Regions from separate parts of the Agromyces chitinivorans genome, predicted to be linked through region 2. Evidence: predicted binding sites of a transcription regulator. Region 2 holds the regulator's gene; the other holds the start of a gene.
What was found. The regulator HspR, encoded in region 2, represses chaperone genes until heat shock. The targets are predictions, from matches to a motif close to AAGTTGAGTCNNNNNGACTCAACTT.
Positions count from the first base shown of each region.

Region 1 (11,366 bases), 980 kb from region 2:
GTGTTGACCATCCTGCTGTCGGTGCCTGCCGGCTATGCCCTCGCACGGGTGCGACCGGTCGCTGCCGGGATCATCTTCCTGGTGCTGCTCAGCGCGATGTTCATCCCGCCCGAGGCGACGATCATCCCGCTGTTCCAGATGGCGTCGACGCTCGGCTGGATCGACACCCACTACCCGTTGGTGATCTTCACAGCGGTGCTCACGACGGCACCCATCGCGACGTTCGTCATGCGCCAGGCGTTCCTGACGCTGCCGGCCGAGTTCGAGGAGGCCGCGACGATCGACGGCGCGACCCGCCTCCGCACCATGCTGCAGATCTACTTCCCGCTCGCGCGCCCGTCGCTCGCGTCGGTCACGGTGCTGGCGTGCTGGTACAGCTGGAACCAGTTCCTCGAGCCGCTCATCTACGTGCGCTCGCCTGAGATGCTGACGGTGCCCGTCGCGCTCACCCGCTACGAAGACGCGTTCGCCGGCCCGCTCTGGGGCGTGCAGATGGCTGCGACGACGCTCTCGGTCATCCCCGTCCTGCTGGTGTTCTTCTTCGCCCAGCGCCACGTGGTCTCCGGCCTCACCGCCGGCGGCCTGAAGTCCTGAACGAGCAGAGGAGCTTGAAATGAATCGGATGCAACGAGCCGCCGTGCTCCACGGAGTCGAAGACCTCCGTATCGAAGAACGTCCCATTCCTGTCCCGGCGGCGGGGGAGGTGCTCGTCAAGGTCGAGGCGACCGGCGTCTGCGGCTCCGACGTGCACTACTACCGCCACGGCCGCATCGACCGGTACGTGGTCGATACGCCCATGGTGCTCGGCCACGAGTCGGCCGGCACGGTGGCCGCCGTCGGTGCTGACGTCGACCCCGGGTTGGTCGGCCGCGTGGTGGCGATCGAGCCGGGCATCCCCGACGGCACCTGCGCGGAGTGCAGTGCGGGCCGGTACAACCTCTGCCCGGCCGTGCGCTTCCACGCGACCCCGCCGATCGACGGCAGCCTCGCCGACTACGTGGTCGTGCCGGCGGCGTTCGCGCACCCGGCGCCTGCCGGCATGCGGGCCGAGCGCGCGGCCATGGCCGAGCCGGTCTCGGTGGGCGTCGCCGCCGCCCGCAAGGCGGGCATCGGGGTCGGGGCGCGCGTGCTCGTCATCGGCGCAGGCCCGGTGGGGCTGTTCGCCGCCCAGGTCGCGCGGGCGCAAGGCGCCGAGCAGGTGGTCGTCACCGACGTGAACGAGCGGCGGATGCAACTCGCCCGCCGCCTGCGCTTCGCCGCGCCCGCGGATGGCGACGAGTACGACGTCGTGCTCGAGTGCTCGGGGCACCCCGATGCGTTCGCCGCCGGCCTGCGCGCCGCCGCGCCCGCCGCGCGCGTGGTGCTGATCGGCATGGGCGCGGACGAGTATCGCCTGCCGGTCGGGCTGGTACAGGGGCGCGAGCTCACCCTCATGGGCCAGTTCCGCTACGCGGACACGTACCCGGCCGCGCTCGGCCTCATCGCCGATGGCCGCGTCGACGTCGACAGCTGCATCAGCCACCGCTTCGAGCTCGCCGAGGCCGAAGCCGCGCTGACCATCGGCCAGCGCGAGCCGAGCGCGAACAAGGTGGTCGTGGTGAACGTGTCGGAGGGCCTGATCGATGCCTAGCGGGAAGCCAGCACTCAAGTCCACGCGACAGACCCAGCCGGCCCGCGCGACAGGTCCTAGATGTACGGTCCGAGGAACTTGTCGCCGTTGAGATGGATCATGTGCGTCGGGTCGCTTGCGCACCAGGCCTCGGTCTCCCAGGCGAGGTCAGCGAGAAACTTCCGCATCGTTGCACGATCTGGAAAACAACTTACGTAGATGAGCCCTGCTTTGCTTCCGGCGAACAGCCTAGTGAGTTCACCATGGCGCTTCGCGTCGACGGGGCCGTGCGATGACGCAGCCTCCATGAGGAAGAGCCAGTTGGTGGTCGGCTGGTAGACGACTAGGTCGGGGAGCTTGCCGTGAGTGTCCACGGTGACCCCGAGCGAACTGAGGAGGGCTTCATCAAAGTGAAGGAGCTTCGAGTCCGCATCACCGATGTAGATCACCTCTCCACCGGGGATGAAGTAGCCGCAGAAGTCATCGATCATTGCCTTGATAAGTACGTTCTGGCCACCGGCCTTCAGCGTGAGTGCGATGCCTCCAGGAAGCGTGACCGGAATGCGAGTCAAGTCGCGCGCTGCTGCATACTTCGCTGCAAGCCCAGGTGCCTTGGCGAGGTATCCCGCGATCTCCGAGTCGAAGGCTTGGGTGCCGTACTGGCGAATGATCGCGAGGACGTCTTCGGTAAGGCGGTAGTTGGTTCGCTGGTCGTTCGGTGGTCGTGACGGATCATCGTCGTTGTAGAAGCAAAACCCGGCATCAACGAACTGATGCATTACCTGGCGGCGGACCTGCTCCCTGTCGGGCTTTGCGAACCCCAGCTCCGTCTCGATCCAGTTGTAGATGGTGGAGATTCGGCAGCGCTCGTTTGACGCTTCAGCCCAGGGCGTCGACTTCTTCATGCGCGCAAGCGCCAGCAGAGTCTTTCCCGCTAGATCGTTCGTCTGCTTCTCGTCGAATCCGAATGCTGTGAGGATGGCGCGGGCCTCGGTCAACCTCCTCATGCTGCGATCATCTCTCGAGTCACGATTCGCTCGACAGCTGTATCGATGTCTTCGGAGGAAGCCGCTAGTGCGCGAAGTTGCATGAGGGTTGGGAAACGCATCTGGCGCAGGTCCCCAGCGTTGACCTGGGTATGACCGGAGAACACCCTGAAGTAGCGATCGACCTGCGACGAGTTCAGCCACTTCGAGAGACCAAGTGCAACCAGTGGGTCGATTCCGTGCTTGCTGTCGTGGAAGTAGTTCAGTTTGTTGTCGAACGCTGGGGCGTCTTCGTGGCTCCACAGGGCGGCCACAACCCGTCGTTTCTCCTCCTTCGCGGAGAACCGCTTCACGAGTACGTATTCACCCGGGGGAACGAGCAACTTGGCGGCAGTCAACGGGTCAGCGGTGAACCACTGAGGCTTCTTCGCGCCAAGCTGCGGATGAACGACCTCGGTGCCTCGGAAGTTCGCGGAGTAGACCATTGGGGCGCTCTCAGGCGTCCGTTTGGGGGACAGGAAGTCTCGTGATCGGAAGTCCACAACCCGTCCGGTCGATACGGAAAGACCGATCTCGGCGAGCGTGCAGGAAGCACGCTCCATCCAAGTCACCGCGTCAGAGTCACTTTGGGTCGCGGGAACGTGAATGAAGTCGTCCGTGACTACATCGCTGTATGTGACGCGGCGCTGACTCGCCTCCTCACGGTGATCGTGTGAGGTGTGCACCACGACCTCGTCGGGGTGAGAGCCGACTGTAGCGGTGACGATGATCGCTTCCTGGAGGACGCCCGTGTCGCCGAACACCTTGCTTCGAGACTCAAACGTGTGAATGGCGTCGATTCCGGCGCGGCGCACAAAGTCGTGACGGAAGGCTCCGTAGTACGTGCCGTTCATCCATGAGCGCGGGGTGATTGATACTTGCTGCCCGCCACTATCGAGAAGACGAAGGCCGAGCGCGAGGAACGCGGCGTAGATGTTTGGTACGTCGACTCCGACGCTACGGAGCACAGTGTGGGTCGTCGAGCCGGACTGCAGCTTGCGGTACGGGGGATTCTGGATCACGAGGTCGAAGCGGTCACTGGTCGAGAGCGCCCACGCGACAAAGTCGTCGTCGATCAGTTGAGTGATTGCGCCAGCCTCTTCGCAGTTGCCAAGTGTCTCCGCGAGAGGGGTGCGTAGGCTGGCGTCCATTTCGACCGCTGTCACTACGACCGTTACGTCGGGCGCCTCCCGCCGGACACGATCGACTATCGCGGCGGTGAGGATGCCTGATCCCGCGCCAGGGTCTAGGACGCGTAGCGTTCCACCCTTTGGGATACGCGGCATCGCGGCAAGGATCTGTGCGGCGAGAGCGGGCGTGAAGAACTGTCCCATCGTGGCCTGGTCGACCTGGTCGAGAGCTGCGAGCGAAACGCGTCGACGACTCTCGGCGCGTTCTAGAAGGTCCATGCTTTGAGGCTACTGGCGAGTACCCACACTGGGTTCATCGGAACCCGCATGTTCGACCGCCACCGCCAAATCGGCTGTGCGTGGTCGAACTGGATCGCGCCCCAACAACCGCCCCAACTCAAGCCTCCGCAAGGATCCCGTACAACTTCCGCCGCGCCTCCTCGAGCACCTCGACGGCCTGGTCGACCTGCTCGGGCGTGCCCGTGCGCCCGACCTGCGCCGCCGCCTGCGCCAGCTCGATGCCGGCCTTCGGCAGCTTGCTGCCGGCGCCGAAGTCGCGCCCGCTCGATGTCTTCCACGGCGGGGTGCGGTCAGCGGATGCCTCCGCCTCGACCTTCCCCGCCTCGGTGAGCGAGTACGTCTTGCGCCCGCCCGACTCCTCGGCGCTGATGAGGCCCTCGTCGGCGAGCAGCTGCAGCGTGGGGTACACGGATCCGGCGCTCGGCTTCCAGGTGCCGCCGCTGCGCTCGGCGATCTCGCTGATGATCTGGTACCCGTGCATCGGCTGCTCGGCGAGCAGCGCGAGCACCGCCGTGCGCACGTCGCCCTTGCCCATGCGCGGGCCGACCTTCTGCTCTAACATGCCGCGAAGCTGCTCCATGGCCTCCCAGAGATTCGGGCCTTGGCCTCCTCGACCCCATTTACCCGATGCTCCGGGGAACCCTTCGCCCGTGAATGAACCGCTCATGATCGACCTCCCGTTGTGCGGGGCCCTGATGGGTCTCGACGATATGTCAACGATATATCGCTCGGGGGATCCGGGCCGAATCAGGATCACCAGCTGTCCCCACGATCTCGTTTTGCAGTCCGGCGTGACGTGCGCTGAAGTGGATCCCGCGGCATCGCGAGTTGGGAAGCGCGGCTATGCTCGCAAGGTGGCCGAAGCGAGAAAAAGCATGCTGGCAAGACCGCGCAGATGATCCTTGCTTGAATCTCTGAGCGCCGTAGTCGCGGCTAACGCGGCATCGGAGACGACCTCTTTCGCCTGATCCCTCAACTCGTCACCAATTATCGGCACTCCCACGGCCAGAGCAGCGTCCGCGAGGTTCCTCGACCACTTCCTGCTTCGATTCGAGAAGTGCTTCTCTGTGAACACCCGCCCAAAGTGTTCTCCAAGCGCACCGAGGTAGACACCTGGTTCGATCAAGTCCTCTAGCTCGCTCTGAGTCTTTCTGCCGCCCAACATGAAGATGTTTCTGTCAGGGAGCAGAGTAGCCTCTCTGATGCGTTTCGCTTCCTCGCGACCTTCAGCATCATCGTCGAGGACCACCAATATTCGACAAACTGTGGACTTCTCACGCTGGATCTGAGCTCGCATTCTGCCAGCGCCCTTGGTTGAACGGAAGACCACTCGTCCGGTGGATACCGAGTGCTCGACGCGTGGCTCGACCTCGGCTAGGAGCTTTGGAATAGATCTTTCGTCAGAAATACCCTCAACTAGAACGACAGTGTCCGCAGAAGCAAGGTTGTCGTGGAGTTGCACACCGAGTGCTTCGCGAATCTGAGCGACGGACTTGGCAGGTCGTGCGGCGTTAGATACGACCAGAACATTGGACTCGACTCGTTCCCGATTGACGAATATCGGGTTGTGAGTCGCCAAGATGACTTGCTGGCTTTGGGACAACTCTTCGAAGAGCGTTTGTAGTTCGTGGACGGATGAGGGATGCAGGTGTGCTTCGGGTTCGTCAACAGCAAGAATGAAGTTCTGACTCTCTGACTTCTCTTGGGCGAACTCTTGGATTAGCGCCATCGTGACGAGGCTCTTGATTCCATCTCCCTTGCTCTCAATTGACGTGCTGGTCCCATCGTTTATCACGAGTTCTTCGACTGTGTTCGTTCGTTGGACGTCCGTCGTATGGATATCGATCGAACTGATCGAGGGAAGGTAGCGTCGAACTGACTCGGTGAGGTCGTCGCCTACCTTGCTCACCGCCTGATGTCTAAGGTCGTTGAGTTGATCGGTAAGGGCCTGGTATTCGTCGGACGCGAGGAATGCTTGCATTCGCATGCGGGCTAGATCGTTCACCAGTGCGAGCGCCTGATCACCGGTGCGGATCGCTGGAACGGATACGAAGGTTAGGCGAGATGTAATGAACTGCGCGATGTCTTTCGCCTTTGCACGGTGTGTAGCCGCACCGCGGCCGGGCTTGACCACGCCGAAGCTAGCAGAGAGTCGACCAAGCGCGAGTTCAATAGGCAGATCACCGTTGCTTGCGATCCCCGTGAACTGAGCAAACTCTCCAATCTCAGAGTCAGTGAGCCGAAACTTCAGGCGGATCGTCGTCGGCCTCGCACCCTTTGTCTCTTGCTTATCTAGCGGGAAGTCCTCGCTCCAGCGGTACCCGGCGGTGGACGCGGCAAAGCGACCGGAACGTCGTGGTCGAAGCAAGTTGATTGCGGCCGGACCTGTGACCTCTCCCCCCTTCACGTAGTTGTCGGGGACGCTGGGCCAGCGCTGGATCAGATCCATACCGAGAGCGACGGCACGAAGCAGGTTGGACTTTCCTTCATTGTTCGGGCCGACGAGGGTTGTTAAGTCGTCGATAGAGAACCGTGTCTGCGCCGTGATTGAGCGATAGTTCTGTACGGATACTTCGGTGAGTCTCAAGCGGGCTCCAATCCTCGAGACAAGACCCTATCGATGCCGCACTCGGATCTGACTGACCACATCGGTGCGGCGTTGGTCCTCACGCGAGGTGAGTACGCGACCGGAAAGCGCTCGGGTACTCGAGCGGCACTAGGCGGGATGCTGAACGGTCGACTAACGTGCCGGCGCCGTAGCCTGGTGACATGAGTCAAGTTCCTTCCACGTTAGGAGTGTCCGAAGCAGTGTTGACGCCAGGCACGTCGGTCCTTTTGGGCTCCAGGATTCAGCTTCCCGGAGCACCTAGAGATAATTCGAGCGGACTCGTCGTGTCGGACCGCGCTCATCAAGAGGTGTGGTTTGGATCAGAGTAGGTATGACGCTCTGCGGAGGTTCGCCGTTGGCCTCGAAGACGGAGAGGAGTGGCCACGTCCAATTTGCCCAACATGTGCGGACGGCTACGTGGCGTTCGGCGAGCCGGCGCTGAGCGAGAATGCTGAATCGCAGAGTTGGCATTCCCACGCCGCATGGGAGCCCATCTGGGTTTTTGGGAACTTCCGGGCGACCGGCCAGTGTGAGAAGCCGAGTTGTCGGCAGGCGATCACTGTTACAGGCGTGTACTCAGTAGATGACGCTTCGGGACGCACTCGTGAGGAGGGTTTTGAGGAGACTGGGTACGTTGACGAGTACTCCGTCTACTACGCGGTCGAGTACTTCAGCCCCCCGCTCACGCTTGTATTGCTTCCCGAGGGCACGCCTCAGGAGGTTTGCCAAGCCGTCGAGCGCGCAGCGAGACTCTTGTACCTCGACCCGGGGCTCGCCGCCACCGCTCTCCGGTCGTCGGTTGAGGGATATCTAACGAGCCAAGGGGTTCCACGAACGAGCAAGAGCGGCGGGTTCCTCTCGCTCGACAAGAGGCTCCAGGATTGGAGGAACGCAACCAGCCACGAGCGAGAAGCCGACCTCCTGCTTGCGGTCAAATGGATCGGCAACTCCGGCACCCACGAAGCGGGCGAGTTGACGGCGCGTGACGTGCTTGACGGCGTCCGATTCATCGATGAAGCCTTCCACTCCCTCTACATCGCTCCCGATGTAGATGCGAATGCGCAGGCTGTAAGCGCGCGTCGAGGTCGCTCGACAACTCAAGTCACCACGTCTTGATGACTCGGCCGATCCGCCCGGGGTCTCATGTCACACCTGCTCTATGGACGGACGGGCTGATTGTGACGCTTGCGAAGAGTGGTTGGCGAGTTGCCCCAAGCAGTCGGAAGCCGTGGGTCTCGTGGAACGTGAGGCGCAAGGGCGATGGGAATAGCCCGGCACACCCTGCGTTGAACTTGAGTACACCACACTCAAGTTTGCACAGGAGGACCCCAGGTGCCCAACGACTTCAACCCCGAGACCGGCGGCAACTCGTTCGATGAGTTCCTCGCCCGGTACCTCGCGGGCGAGCAGGCGCGGCAGGCCAGGTCGATCGACCTCAGCCGCTTCCTGACCGCGCGCACGCAGGGCATTCTGCAGCGCGCCGGACGCTTCGCGCTCGAGCGCGGGCAGACCGAACTCGACGCGCTGCACGTGCTGCGCGTCATCGTCGACGACGAGACCGTCGCGCAGGCGATCACGCGCATCGGCGTCGAGCCCGCCACCATCGTCAGCGCCACCGAGGCGCGGCTGCCCGCGGCATCCGACACCGCCGACGTCGACGCGGCCAACATCACGCAGTCCGCGCAGCGGGCGCTGTTCCACGCCTACCAGGTGGCGCGCTCCAGCGGATCGACCTACATCGAGCCCGAACACCTTTTCTTCGCGCTCGTCATCAACACGGATGCCCCGGCGGGCCAGGTGCTCGCGCGCGCCGGCGTGACGGCCGAGGCGCTCACCCAGGGCGTGCGCGAGACGGTCGCACCCGACGGCGCGCCGACCGAGGAGGGCGCGAGCTCAGGAGCATCCGACACCCCTACCCTCGACAAGTTCGGCACCGACCTCACGGCACTCGCCGTCGACGGCGAGCTCGACCCCGTCATCGGGCGGGCGAACGAGATCGAGCAGACCGTCGAGATCCTCAGCCGCCGCACGAAGAACAACCCCGTGCTGATCGGCGAGGCGGGCGTCGGCAAGACCGCGATCGTCGAGGGGCTCGCCCAGGCGATCGTCGCGGGCGACGTGCCCGAGCAGCTGCTCGGCAAGCGCGTCGTCGCCGTCGACCTGCCCGCGATGGTCGCCGGCACGCGCTACCGCGGCGACTTCGAGGAGCGGCTCACGAAGCTCATGGAGGAGATCGCGTCGCAGAAGGGCGAACTCATCGTCTTCATCGACGAGGTGCACACCGTCGTCGGCGCCGGCGGCCCCGGTGACGGCAGCGGCATGGATGCGGGCAACATCCTGAAGCCCCGCCTCGCGCGCGGCGACCTGCACCTCATCGGCGCCACCACGCTGAGCGAGTACCGCACCATCGAGAAGGACCACGCGCTCGAGCGCCGGTTCCAGCCGGTGCGCGTCGGCGAGCCGTCTGTGGAGGACGCCGTCTTGATCCTCCAGGGGCTGAAGCCCGCGTACGAGGAGCACCACGGCGTCGAGTACACGGATGCCGCGCTGCGCGCAGCCGTCGAACTCGGCCACCGCTACCTCACCGATCGTGTGCTGCCCGACAAGGCCATCGACCTCATCGACCAGGCCGGCGCGCGGCTGCGGCTGCGCCTCGGCGCGAAGGTCGACGTGTCGGCGCTGGTGTCGCGGCTCGCCGAGCTCGAGGCCGACAAGAACCACGCCGTCTCCGCCGAGGACTACGAGGCGGCGTCGCGCATCCGCGACGAGATCGGCCGCGTGCAGGGTCAGCTCGACGAGGTGACGTCGGGCGAGGCATCCGCTCGCCGTGCCTCCGGCGAAGCCGTGATCGACGAGCCCGAGATCGCGGCCGTCGTGTCGCGCGCCACGGGCATCCCGATCAGCCGCCTCACCGAGGGGGAGCGCGAGCGCCTCGCGAACCTCGAGGCCGAACTGCACGCCCGTGTGATCGGGCAGGACGACGCGGTCGCCGCAGTGGCCCGCTCGGTGCGCCGCAACCGCACCGGCATGGGCGACGCGGGCCGGCCCGTCGGATCTTTCCTGTTCCTCGGCCCCACCGGCGTCGGCAAGACCGAGCTGGCGCGCGCCCTCGCGGCGTCGCTGTTCGACGACGAGGGCGCCATCGTGCGCTTCGACATGTCGGAGTTCGGCGAGCGCCACACCGTGTCGCGCCTCGTGGGCGCCCCTCCCGGATACGTCGGCTACGACGAGGCCGGCCAGCTCACCGAGCGCGTGCGCCGCAACCCTTACTCGATCGTGCTGTTCGACGAGATCGAGAAGGCGCACCCCGACGTGTTCAACCTGCTGCTGCAGGTGCTCGACGACGGCCGCCTCACCGACGGTCAGGGCCGGGTCGTGGACTTCCGCAACACCGTGGTCATCATGACCTCGAACCTCGGATCGGAGTTCCTCGCATCGCGCTCGGGCGCGCTGGGCTTCGTGGCGTCGACGGATGCCTCTGGGTTCGCGTCGTCTTCTGATGTGCGGGCGCGCGTGATGTCGAAGCTGCGCGAGGCCATGCGCCCCGAGTTCCTGAACCGCATCGATGAGATCGTGCTGTTCCAGAAGCTCTCGCAAGCCGAGATCGAGTCGATCGTCTCTCTGATGCTCGGGGCCACGCGGGCGCGGCTTGCGGCGCGCGGTGTGGAGTTCTCGGTGACGGATGCTGCGGTGTCGTGGCTCGCTGCGCACGGGTACGAGCCGGAATACGGCGCCCGTCCGCTGCGCCGCCTCATCCAGCGCGAGGTCGACGACCGCATCGCCGACCTGTTCGTCGCGGGCTCGGTGTCGGATGGCGCGGGCGCCGTGCACGTCGACGCCGGCGACGGCGCGCTCGTGGTGGCGCCGGCGCCGGCCGCGCCGCTCGCCGCGGCGGCGTAGCGCCCGCCCCGGGCCGGCGTCACGCTTCGCGCGGCGCCGCCCCGCGGCATCCGCTCGCCATGCCACCACCGAGTACGCCCGGCCGCCCACCCGGCGCCCGGCCGCCCGGCCGCTCGGCCATCTGCCCATCCGCCCACCCGGCGCCCGGCCACCCGGCGCCCGGCCGCCCGGCCACCCGGCGGCCGCTGGTGCGCGAACTGTGGCGGGAACCGGCCCGGACCACAGTCTGCGCACCAGCGCGAGCGCGCCCCAGATGCTGCTGGTGCGCGAACTGTGGGCAACGGTGGGGTTCGCCACGGGTTGCGCACCAGCGGCACGACGAAGGACGGCGGCGCCCCGGGGCGTCCGCTCGCCGTGGCCCTCAGCTGGGGAGCGCCCCGAGCGCGCCGGTGATCGCGACCAGGACGCCCACGAACACCACGGCGCCGACCACGACGAGCGCGCCGAGCACGATGCCGGACACGGCACGACCGCGGCCGCCGGGGCGTCGAGCCCCGAGGATGCCGGTCACGACGGCGACCACCGCGAGCGCCGCCGCGATGACCGCCGTGACGATCGGCCCGAGTATCGCCCAGCTGAGCTTCGACCACGCGTCGCCGGGCAACCAGTCGACCGCCACCGGGATCAGCAGGGTGAGCCCCGCCGCGATGACGGCGAGCACGCCCGCGGTGAGCGACGCGTTCGAACTCGTCGACGCTGCGGCGCGCGATTCGGCAGGCGTCGTGGCGGTCTCGTGCGCGCTCATGCCGACATCATGGACCGCTCGGAGCGATCGCGGGTCAGGAACCGCCCCG
Region 1 covers NZ_JBEPJZ010000001.1:1,941,564-1,952,929, forward strand. Annotated here, with positions in the region: gene ABZK10_RS08940 (carbohydrate ABC transporter permease) at 1-594, shown strand, start outside; gene ABZK10_RS08945 (alcohol dehydrogenase catalytic domain-containing protein) at 704-1,630, shown strand; gene ABZK10_RS08950 (BsuBI/PstI family type II restriction endonuclease) at 1,687-2,616, opposite strand; gene ABZK10_RS08955 (Eco57I restriction-modification methylase domain-containing protein) at 2,613-4,043, opposite strand; gene ABZK10_RS08960 (PadR family transcriptional regulator) at 4,162-4,731, opposite strand; gene ABZK10_RS08965 (AAA family ATPase) at 4,906-6,651, opposite strand; gene ABZK10_RS08970 (DUF4145 domain-containing protein) at 7,090-7,788, shown strand; gene ABZK10_RS08975 (ATP-dependent Clp protease ATP-binding subunit) at 8,005-10,572, shown strand; gene ABZK10_RS08980 (hypothetical protein) at 10,934-11,317, opposite strand; gene ABZK10_RS08985 (flavin reductase family protein) at 11,352-11,366, opposite strand, start outside.
Region 1: the regulator HspR is predicted to act here: its motif matches at 7,962-7,986, upstream of ABZK10_RS08975 (ATP-dependent Clp protease ATP-binding subunit).

Region 2 (11,366 bases):
CGATCACGCCCGAGGAGTACGAGGCGCTCAAGGTCCGCACGCTCGGCGAGGGCTGATCGCCCGCCCGCGGGAGCTGATCCCCCGCCCGCCGGAGCCGATCCCCCGCCCGCGGGGTATCGGTTTTCAGGAGCGCGTCGCGCACGCGCGACGCATCCAGGCGCCGGCTGGCACCGCAGGGTGGGTTTCGTGCGCGGGGGGACGATTCGACGCAGCATCCCGCCACCGCCCGTCTTCAGTTCCTGAAAAGCGACCACGAACGCCGGGGCGAGGTCGCGCCGAATACCCTCCTGGGGTATATTCGAACGCGTCCGCACCGCGATCCGGAAGGCAGCCATGACCGACACCACCCGCACCGAACTCCCCCTCGTCCAGTCCTCGGGTTCCGGCGGCTGCGGCGACGGCTGCGGATGCGGCCACGGCGCCGGCGCCGCGACGACGACCGCGACCGCCTCGGCGACGACCGCCGAATTCCTCGTCGAGGGCATGACCTGCTCGCACTGCGTCGCCAGCGTCACCGAGGAGCTCTCCGAGATCTCCGGCGTCGAGCAGGTCGCCGTCGACCTCCACCCCGACGGCGCGTCGCGCGTGATCGTGTCGTCCGCGCAGCCACTGGCCGCCCAGGACGTGCGCGCCGCCGTCGAGGACGCCGGCTACCGGCTCGCGACCGTCTCCTGATCGCGGCGCACCGCCGCGACCCGGGTCGCCACGCATGAGCACCACCGCACCCACCCCGGGCTCCGGCCCGACCCTCGTCGACGTCGAGCTCGACATCACCGGCATGACCTGCGCGTCGTGCGCGATGCGAATCGAGCGCAAGCTCGGGAAGCTGCCCGGCGTCGAGGCATCCGTCAACTACGCCACCGAGAAGGCGCACGTGCGCGCGCCGGAGGACGTCGCCACCGACCGGCTCCTCGAGGTCGTGGCCGCGGCGGGCTACGGCGCCACCGTGCCGGCCCCCGAGCCCGAGCCCGTCGACCCCGACGCCGAGCTCGGCCCGCTGCGCCGCCGCCTCATCGCGAGCACCGTGCTGGCCGTGCCGGTCGCGGTGCTGTCGATGGTGCCCGCGCTGCAGTTCCCGTACTGGCAGTGGGTCGCCCTGGCGCTCACGATCCCCGTCGCCACGTGGGGCGCCTGGCCGTTCCACCGCGCCGCCGCGGTGAACGCCCGGCACCGCGCCGTCACGATGGACACGCTCATCAGCATGGGCGTGCTCGCCGCGTTCGGCTGGTCGCTGTACGCGCTGTTCCTCGGTGACGCGGGCCGACCCGGCATGCACATGACCTTCCGCCTGCTCGGCCCGGCGCCCGGCGGCCACGACGAGCTGTACCTCGAGGTCGCCGCCGCGGTCACGGTGTTCCTGCTGGCGGGCCGCTCCATCGAGGCCCGCGCGAAGCGCGCATCGGGTGCCGCCCTGCGGGCGCTGCTCGAGCTGGGGGCGACGGATGCCACGCTGCTGGCCGACGGCGTCGAGCGACGGGTCGCCGTGCGCGACCTCGTGCCGGGCGACCGGGTGCTCGTGCGGCCCGGCGAGCAGGTCGCCTCCGACGGGCTGGTGGTCGAGGGCGCCTCCGCGGTCGATCGCAGCATGCTCACGGGCGAGTCGGTGCCGGTCGAGGTCGGCCCCGGCGATCGCGTCACGGGCGCCACGCTCAACGTCGGCGGGGTGCTCGTCGTCGAGATCACGCGCGTGGGCGCCGACACCGAACTCGCACGACTGGGTCGGCTCGTCGAGGAGGCGCAGACCGGCAAGGCCGCCGTGCAGCGGCTCGCCGACCGCGTCTCGACCGTGTTCGTGCCCGTCGTCATCGGGCTCGCGCTCGTCGCGCTGGCCGGCTGGCTGCTGGTCGGCGGCACGCCCGAGCAGGCGTTCGGCGCCGCCGTCGCGACCCTCATCATCGCCTGCCCCTGCGCGCTCGGGCTCGCGACGCCCACCGCGCTGCTCGTCGGCACCGGCCGCGGCGCGCAGCTCGGCATCCTCATCCGCGGCCCGCAGGTGCTCGAGCAGACCCGCACGGTCGACACCATCGTGCTCGACAAGACCGGAACCGTCACCACGGGCCGGATGCGCGTGGCGCACGTCGTCGCGGCCGACGGCGAGGCGGGCGACGAGGTGCTCGCGGTCGCCGCCGCGGCGGAGGCCGGCTCGGAGCATCCGATCGCCCGCGCCGTCGTCGAGGCCGGCGGCGCGCACGGCACCGCGCCGACCGCCGGCGAGTTCCTCGCCCACGCCGGGCTCGGCGTGCAGGCCGTGATCGACGGCCGCCTCGCGACGGTCGGCCGCGCCGCCTGGCTCGCCGACGCCTGGTCGATCGCGCTCCCGGAGGCGCTCGCCGACGCCGTGCGCGCCGCGGAGGCCGAGGGCGCGACCGCGGTGGTCGTCGCGTGGGACGGCCGTGCGCGCGGCATGGTCGCCGTGACCGACACCGTGAAGCCGCACGCGGACGAGGCGGTGCGCCGGTTCCGGGGCCTCGGGCTGGAGCCGATCCTGCTCACCGGCGACAACGCCGGGGCCGCGGCGTCGGTCGCCCGCACCGTGGGCATCGACGAGGTGCACGCCGGCGTCACCCCGGCCGGCAAGCTCGAGGTCGTGCGCGACCTGCAGGCAGCGGGACGCACCGTCGCCATGGTCGGCGACGGCGTCAACGACCAGGCGGCGCTCGCGGCATCCGACCTCGGCATCGCCATGGGGCAGGGCACGGATGCGGCGATGGCAGCCTCCGACCTCACCGTCGTCACCGGCGACCTGCGGGTCGTCGCCGACGCCGTGCGGCTGTCGCGCCGCACGCTCGGCATCATCCGCGGCAACCTGTTCTGGGCCTTCGCCTACAACGTCGCGGCGATCCCGATCGCGATGCTCGGGCTGCTGAACCCGCTCGTCGCAGGTGCGGCGATGGCGTGCTCCTCGGTCTTCGTGGTGGGCAACAGCCTGCGGCTGCGACGGTTCCGGCCGCTGGGCTGAGCAGGGCGAGCGGATGCCCCGGGGCATCCGACCCCTGCCCGCCGGTGCGGCCGGCCCGCGCTCAGCGCTCGTTCGTCGGGTCGAGCACCTCGAGCATCGACCCCTGCACGAACCCGACCCACTCGTACGCGGCGCGCATGTAGCCGTCGCGCTCGGTGATCGGCTCGGTCACGGGCTCGGCGTCGCCGCGCTCGTCGGCGATGATGCCGGTGCGCTCGGCGAGGATCAGCCGCAGGTCGGTCAGGAACGTCAGCCAGCCCCACGACGCCGCCTGGTCGAGCTCGATGTCGACGATGCCGCGGTCCTCCTCGGTGCGCGTGGCGTCGCGCACCGCGACCGCGGCCGCACGCTTGGACTGCGCCAGGTCGTCGCGGGTGTACCGACGGAACTCGGCCGACGCCCGGTCGTCGTCGACGTACGCGTCGGGGAACAGGCGGTCGAGCGCCGGGTCGGTGTGGGCCTCCTGCTCGAGCACGGTCACGACCTGCCCGGCGAACTCGGCGAGCAGCATCGCCTCCTCGCTCTCGAGCACGATGCGCACCCCGCCCAGCTCCTGCGCCGCCGAGACGATCACTCGTCGGCCCTCCGCAGCGTGGCCTGCAGTCCGTAGCCGTGCATGGCGGCGACGTGGCGCTCCATGGTCTCGCGGTCGCCCGTCGCGACGACGGCGCGACCCTCGGTGTGGACGCGGAGCATGAGCCGCTCCGCCTGCTGCCGCGGGAAGCCGAAGTAGCTGCGGAAGACGTACGAGACGTAGGTCATGAGGTTGACCGGGTCGTCCCAGACGATCGTGACCCACGGCGGTTCGGTGACGGATGCCTCGTCCGTCGCCTCCCGCACGTCGGGTCGCTCGATCGTCTGCGCCATGCCTCCAGCGTCGCACGAATCGGGGGCGCCGGTCACGGCCGGTTGCACACGCAACGGAATTCCGCGTGCGTCGCGCCCGCAGATCACGAGACCCGTCGAAGCACTGCGCTCCGGCGTCTCAGCACGCAGGTTTCTGACGGGTCTTGCATGCGCCCGACACGAGACCCGTCGAAGAACTGCGCTCCGGCGTCTCAGCACGCAGGTTCTCGACGGGTCTGGCGGGGTCGGAGGTCACAGGCCCTGCATCGTGAACGCGCGGGCGAGGCGACGGCGGAACGGACCGAGGGCGAGCAGGCGCACGGCCGCGTTGCGGGCCGCGAGCCGGGCGCCGCGGGCGGGCCCGCCCATCGCCATGTTGAAGCCGGCCCGGCGGATCGCGCGGGACGCCGCCCGCCGCCGCTCGCGGTCGTACGCGGCGAGCGCCCGCCCGGTGGCACCCGGCGCCCGGCCGCCGGCGAACCCGGCCGCGAGTGCCCGGTCGAGGGCCAGCGCGTCGAGCCAGCCGAGGTTCATGCCCTGCCCGCCGATGGGGCTGACCTCGTGGGCGGCGTCGCCGACGAGCACGACACGGCCGGCGACGAAGCGCGCGGCGAGGTGCTGGCGCGCCCCGAACGCCCGCGCGTCCGGGAGCGGGTCGTCGATGCGGGCGCCCGTGCGGGCCGCCACGATGCGGGCGAGCTCGGCGTCGGCCGCCTCCCCCGGGGTCGCGGGCGCCCCGCCGCGGGTGTCCGGCGCGTCGCCCCGCGCCTCATCGGGGCGCCTGCGCCGTCGCATGCGCCCGTCGACCATCGCCACCCACCGGCGCATCCCGCCCGGCAGCGGGAACGACTCGACCACGCCGCCGGGCTCGAAGTGCAGCAGCGCCGATCCGGGGGCATCCGTGCGGTCGGGCACGTCGCCCATGACGTAGTCGGCGCGTCCGGGGCGGCGGCGCCAGCGGATGCCTCCGGCCGACCGCACGGTGCTGCGCACGCCGTCGGCGCCGACCAGGATGCGCGCGGCGCGCGTGACGCTCGCGGGCGGCAGGCCCACGGCGTCGCGCCCCGCCTTCCCGACGTCGAACTCGACGAACCCGTCGCGCTGGCGCACGGCCGTCACCGGGGTCCCGCGGTGCAGCGCGCCCGGTCGCTCGGCGGCGAACCGCTCCGCGAGCAGCCGCTCGGTCACCGCCTGCGGCAGCGCGAGCACGTACGGCAGGTCGGGGTCGGCCTCGGCGAAGTCGAGCGCGCCGAGGACGCGGCCCCGGCACGACACCCGCCCGTCGCGGATCGGCACGCCGGCCGCGCGAGCCGCCGCGCCGACGCCCACGGCGTCGAGCGCCCGCAGCCCGGGCGGGTGCACGCCGATCGCCCGCGACCGCGCGGTCGGCGTCGCGCGGGCCTCGTACACCTCGACGCGCAGTCCCCGCCGGGCGAGCAGGCACGCGAGGAGCAGGCCGACCGGCCCGCCGCCCACCACGGCGACGTCGAGCATGCGCGCGGCGGCCGACGGCGTCAGGGCCGTTCCCACCAGGCCTCCAGGCGCGACGGGAAGCCGGCGCGCACGCGCCAGCCTGCGGGCAGGGCCGGCGCCAGCTCGGCGACCGTGTGGCTGCGGCGGATCGAGGTGAGGCCGTCCTCGCGGATGTACGATCCGGCGAGCAGGTTCGGCTGGAACGGCAGGGTGCAGATGCCGAACCCCGCATATCCCCAGCGCGAACGCGCGATGTCGGCGTGCAGTGCGAGCCCGCCGGGGCGCAGCAGTCGCTCCGAGTCGGCCAGCAGCCCGCCCAGCTCGGCGCCGTCGAGGTGGTGCAGCACGTGGTTCGAGACGACGAGGTCGTACCGCTCGCCGATGCGCACCAGGTCGGAGCTGTGCGCGCGCCGCAGCGCGAGCCCGGGCACGGCGGGCTGCCGGAGGCCCCAGCGGATCGCCCGCACGTCGGGGTCGATCGCCGTGACCGCGAGCGCCAGCCCGTCGCGCCGCGCCCAGGCGAGCAGCGCGCGCGGCAGGTCGCCGCCCCCGGTGCCGACGTCGAGCAGCGTCGTCACGCGGTCGGCGCGCAGGCGCGGCCGCAGGCGCGTCCGGTAGATCGCGCGCCATCCCGAGACGATCGCGTTGACGATCCCGAACCGGCGGTAGGTGCGCTCGAGCGCGACCGGGTCGCCGTCGGGATCCTCCATGCGCTCCGAGGCATCCGTCGCCCGCCATCGGAGGTCGGGCAGCACGCTCACCCCTCGCGCACCGTCATCAGGGCCGTCTCGACCGTGAGGCCTGGCCCGAACGCCATGGCCGCGACCCGGTCGCCGTCGACGGCGGATGCCGCGTCGAGGATGTTCCGCAGCACGAACAGCACGGTCGCGCTCGACATGTTGCCGAAGTCGCGCAGCGTCTCGCGCGCGGGCACGAGCTGCGCCTCGTCGAGCGCGAGCTTCGCCTCCACCTTGTCGAGGATCGCGCGTCCGCCCGGGTGGATCGCCCAGTGCGTGATCGCCTCGCCCGCCGTCTCGGAGGCGAGGGCCGCCGCGAGCGCCTCGTCGTGCGCGAAGAGGGGCTCGAGCGCCCCGACGATGTGGTCGTCGATGATGTTCGGCACGTAGGTGGAGAGCACCATCTCGAAGCCGTGGTCGCCGATCTTCCACGCCATGTCGCCCTCGCCGACCGGCGTGATCACGGTCTCGAAGCGGTCGAGCTCGAACGCCCGCTCGCCCGCGGCGAGCGGACGCTGCGTGACGATGCCGGCCCCCGCGCCGTCGGCGAACAGCGAGCACGCCACGATCGTGTCGGGGTCGGTCGACGACCGCAGGTGCAGCGTGCACAGCTCGACGCTCACGACCAGCACGACCGCGTCGGGGTCGGCCTGGCAGAACTGCCGCGCGGTGCGCAGCGCGGGCATCGACGCGTAGCACCCCATGAACCCGAGGTGCACGCGCTGCACCGAGGTCGGCAGGCCGAGCTCGCGCACGATCATGTAGTCGGGGCCGGGCTGGTAGAAGCCGGTGCACGAGACCGTGACGATGTGGGTGACGTCGGATGCCTCGATGCCCGGCGTCGCCTCGAGCGCGCGCCGCGCGGCCTCGACGTAGAGCAACGTCGCCTGCTCGGCGTACAGCTCGTTGCGGGTCTTGGTGCCCGGCAGCAGCAGCTCGCCGGAGACGTTGTCGAAGAACTCCGGCGTCTCCGGTCGGGAGTCGTTCGTGAGCTCGGCGATGGCGGTGTGCCGGGTCTCGATGCCCGACACGTCGAACGAGGTGCCGACGATGCGCTGGGCGAGCCGGTTGAGTCCGGGCTGCGCGGCGAACACGTCGCGCACCTGGTCCTGGATGAGCACTGTGGGCGGGACCGCCGTCTGCAACCCCCGGAGCGTCACGGTCATGCCCCACTGTAGGCATGCCCGGCGCCTCCCCGATAGGGGGTGCTCAGCGGCGGGTCGACGCCGTGACGGTGAACTTCGGGGTGCGCGCGAGCTGCCGGGTCGGGCCGACCAGGCGCTCGAGGGCGGGACGGTAGCGCAGGTGCGAGTTCCAGACCGCGACGAGGGTGCCGCCGGGGGCGAGCGCGCGCCCGGCGTCGGCGAAGAGCCGCTCGGCGAGCGCCGTCGTGACGGCGGCGCCCGAGTGGAACGGCGGGTTCAGCACGACCAGGCGCGCGCTCGCGTCGGGAACCGCCTCGAGGCCGTCGGCCCGCGCGACGTCGACGCGGTCGGCGACGCCGTTGGCTTGGGCGGTCGCGCGTGTCGACGCCACCGCGGCGGCGGACTGGTCGAATGCGCGCACGCGGGCACCGGGCATCCGCCGTGCCAGCCAGGCCGCGATCACGCCGCTGCCGCACGCGAGGTCGATCGCCTCGTCGGGCGCCGCGGCATCGACGACCGGGGCGAGGTGCTCGAGCAGCGCCCGGGTACCGATGTCGACGGTGCTGCCCGCGAACACCCCGCCGTGGGCGGCGACGTCGAGGTCGAGCGCATCGTCGTGCGCGCGCGCCGGCCACGGCGAGGGCGCGTCGGGGCGGATCGGTTCGCGCGCGAGCAGCACGCGCGACTTCTGCCGGGCGTGCGAGACGTCGAGGCGGGCGACGTGGCGGCGCAGCACGTCGTTCATCGCGACGGACATGTGCTTGATGCGGCCGCCGGCGACGACCACCGCGTCCTCGCGCGCGGAGGCGGCGACGAGCCCGGCGATCTCGTCGAGCTGGTCGAGCGCGCGGGGCAGCCGCAGCAGCACGAGGCGAGCGGATGCCACGAGCCCGGCGTCGAGCGGCAGGCAGCGCACCGCGTCGGCGACGCCCAGCCGCTCGGCGTTGCGCACGATCGCCCGCTCCCCGAGCAGGGCGTCCTGGTGCACCCGGATGCCGCGGAGCCCCCGTTCGGCCACCGCGAGCGCGAGCGCGCCGTGCGTGTCGCCGATCACGACGACCTCGCCGTCGCCCGCCGCGGCCAGCTCGCCCTCCGCCTCGTCGAGGATCAGCCGGTCGGCCGCGTCCCAGGCCCGCAGCCCGTCGGCCTCGGTGTCGGGCGCGCGCCGCAGCGCATCGAAGTCCACGCTGGCAGGCTACCGGCGCGCGGCCGGCGTCAGCTGCGCGGGTCGAGCGGACGCCACACCACGACCTGGTTCTGCCGGCGCACGCGCGTGCCGGTCTTCAGCGAGATGACCTCGCCCTCGGAGCTCGACGCGAACACGCGCGATCCGGGCCGGTTCAGCATCTCGTCGGCCAGCGCGCCCTCGAGCTCGCGCACCCGCTCCTCCAGGTGCGCGACCCGGTTCTCGAGCTGCAGCACGCGCCGGATGCCCTCGAGGCTCACGCCCTCGGCCGACAGCGCGGCGATCTCGCGCAGCTGCACGACGTCGCGCATCGAATAGCGGCGCGACTTGCCCGGCGTGCGCGACGGCGACACGAGGCCGAGCCGGTCGTACTGGCGCAGGGTCTGCGGGTGCATGCCGGCGAGCTCGGCCGCGACGGAGATCACGAACATCGGGCTTCTCTCGTCCATGCCGTCTCCTCTCGTCGAGCGCTCGGATGCAGGTTACTGGCGTGCGCGCTGCAGCAGCTCGGCACGGGGGTTGTCGTCGGGCACCAGGTCGACGAACTGCTTGAGCGCCGCCTCCGCGTCGCCGGACAGGTGCGAGGGCACCGCCACCTGGACCACGGCGAGCAGGTCGCCGGTGCCCTTCCTGGTCTCGACGCCGCGGCCCTTGACCCGCAGCACGCGCCCGCCGGGCGTGCCGGGCGCGACGCGCAGCTTGACCGGGTCGCCGCCGAGGGTGGGCACCTCGATGGTCGCGCCGAGCGCGGCCTCGGCGAACGTGACCGGCACGGTGACCCGCAGGTTGAGCCCGTCCCGCTCGAAGACGGGGTGCTTGCGCACGTGCACGGTGAGCACGATGTCGCCGGCCTCGCCGCCGTCGGGCGACGGCCGGCCCCTGCCGCGGACCTTGATCTTCTGCCCGTCGGCGACTCCCGCGGGGATGCGCACCGTGATCGGCCTGCCGCCGTCGGCCTGCAGGGTGATCTGGTCGCCGCGGGTCGCCGTGACGAAGTCGAGCGTCGTGCTCGCGGTGATGTCCTGCCCGCGGCTCGGGCCGCCGTACCCGCGGTAGCCGCCGGAGGTCTGGCCGAACCGACCCGAGCCGAACATGCCGCCGAGGATGTCCTCGAACCCGCCGCCGGGCCCGCCCTGCGTGTAGGTGTACTGCTGGCCGCGCGCACCGCCGCCGAACATGCCGCCGAAGACGTCCTCGAACCCGCCGGTGCCGCCCGACGCCCCGGGCGCGGTGAAGCGCGCGCCGGACCCCATCGCGCGGATGGCGTCGTACTCCTTGCGCTGCTCCGGGTCGGAGAGCACCGAGTGCGCCTCGCTGATCTCCTTGAACCTCGCCTCGGACGCCGCGTCGCCGGGGTTGGAGTCGGGGTGGTACGTGCGGGCGAGCTTGCGGTAGGCCTTCTTCAGCTCCGCCTCGGAGACGTTCTTGGAGACGCCCAGCACCTTGTAGAAGTCCTTGTCGAACCAGTCCTGGCTTGCCAACGGCGCCTCCCTTCGACGTGTCCGGAGGCCGTCGGCGCTCCGCAAGAAACCTGAGTCAACTGCGCTCAAGTTTATCATGCGCGAACGGTTCGTCCGCACCCGGATCCCGAGCGCCCGCCGGCATCGGCGGAGCCGCGTGCCGGCCGCGCCCACGCGGGCGCCGCGCGCCCCGGCGTCGCGCCACGAGGAGCGTCACCGAGACACCGAGGGCGACGACGGCGGATGCCACGAGCCCGACGATGCCGAGCGCTCCCGCCGCACCGGCGTCGCCACCGCCGACCGCGCCCGTCACGGCGCAGCGCGGCTCGGCCGCGCCCTCCGCGGCGACGTCGAACTCGGGGCGCTCGTAGGTGAAGTCGACCGTGCCGCGGATCACGTGGCCCTCGATCGTCACCGACCGCCAGGAGGCGGTGTACGCGCCCGATTCGCCCAGCGCGACGGGCACGGTGATCCGCGCACCCGTCGTGGTCGCGCACGCGGTCTCGTAGTGCAGGCCGGCCGCGTCGGTCACGAGCACCGACGACGGGTCGACGTCCGGGCCGAAGTCGATCAGGTCCTCGTCGAAGTCGAGCGCGACCTGCGGCACCCGGTCGACCGTCGCGCCGTCGGCGGGCGTGGTGCCGATGAGGAACGCGTGCGCCCACGCGGGCGTCGACGGGACGAGGGCGGCGATGCCGGTGGCGACGAGCAGTCCCACGGCGGCGGCGAGCGGCGGCAGCACCCGCCGCGCGGCGGACATGCGGAAGCGGGAGCCGCGCGCGTCGCGCGGCTCCCGCCGTTCCGTCTGCTCCCCGCCCACGGGCTCCGGGGCTACTGCGGGGTCTTGACGACCACCTTGGCCGCACGCAGCAGCGTGGAGCCGAGGTAGTAGCCGGTCTCGACCACGTCGGCCACCGTGTCGACCTCGACCTCGTCGCTCGGCTGCTGGAAGATCGCCTCGTGCCGCTGCGGGTCGAACGCCTCGCCCGCCTCGCCGAACGGCGAGAGGCCGAGCTTCTCGACGGCGCCGCGCAGCTTCGCGGCGATCGTGGCGAAGGGCGCGTCGCCCTCCAGGTCGCCGTGCTTCTCGGCCCGGTCGAGGTCGTCGAGCACCGGCAGCAGCACGGCCACGGCCTTGCCGACGGCGCGCTCGCGCTCGACCTCGCGGTTCGCCTCGGTGCGCTTGCGGTAGTTCGCGTACTCGGCGGTGACGCGCTTGAGGTCGGCGAGGTGCTCGCTGGTCGGCTCGTCCACCTCCGCCTGCGCGGCGTTCAGGATGTCGTCGACGGTCAGCGGCTCGTCGTCGGCCGGCGTCTCCGCACCGTCGTCGCCCGAGGCATCGGTCGCGTCGGCATCCGCGTCGTCGGCCGGGGGCATCGAGGTCTCGACGTCCGGACCCTCGAGGGGCTCGAAGAAGGCACCGCCCGAGTCGGCCCCGTCCTCCGGGGCCGACTCGGCGGCGGGCTGCCGAACCTCGCCCGTCTCGGGGTCGATCCGCCGCTTGTCGCGGATGATCGGCTCTTCGCGTTCGTGGTTCTCGTCAGCCATGTCCTACTTCTT
Region 2 covers NZ_JBEPJZ010000001.1:962,500-973,865, forward strand. Annotated here, with positions in the region: gene ABZK10_RS04455 (SHOCT domain-containing protein) at 1-56, shown strand, start outside; gene ABZK10_RS04460 (heavy-metal-associated domain-containing protein) at 334-675, shown strand; gene ABZK10_RS04465 (heavy metal translocating P-type ATPase) at 710-2,959, shown strand; gene ABZK10_RS04470 (DUF2017 family protein) at 3,021-3,533, opposite strand; gene clpS (ATP-dependent Clp protease adapter ClpS) at 3,530-3,826, opposite strand; gene ABZK10_RS04480 (FAD-dependent oxidoreductase) at 4,058-5,335, opposite strand; gene ABZK10_RS04485 (class I SAM-dependent methyltransferase) at 5,320-6,033, opposite strand; gene ABZK10_RS04490 (type III polyketide synthase) at 6,036-7,181, opposite strand; gene ABZK10_RS04495 (methyltransferase) at 7,225-8,346, opposite strand; gene ABZK10_RS04500 (heat shock protein transcriptional repressor HspR) at 8,376-8,795, opposite strand; gene ABZK10_RS04505 (DnaJ C-terminal domain-containing protein) at 8,829-9,827, opposite strand; gene ABZK10_RS04510 (copper resistance CopC family protein) at 9,883-10,626, opposite strand; gene ABZK10_RS04515 (nucleotide exchange factor GrpE) at 10,638-11,354, opposite strand; gene dnaK (molecular chaperone DnaK) at 11,358-11,366, opposite strand, start outside.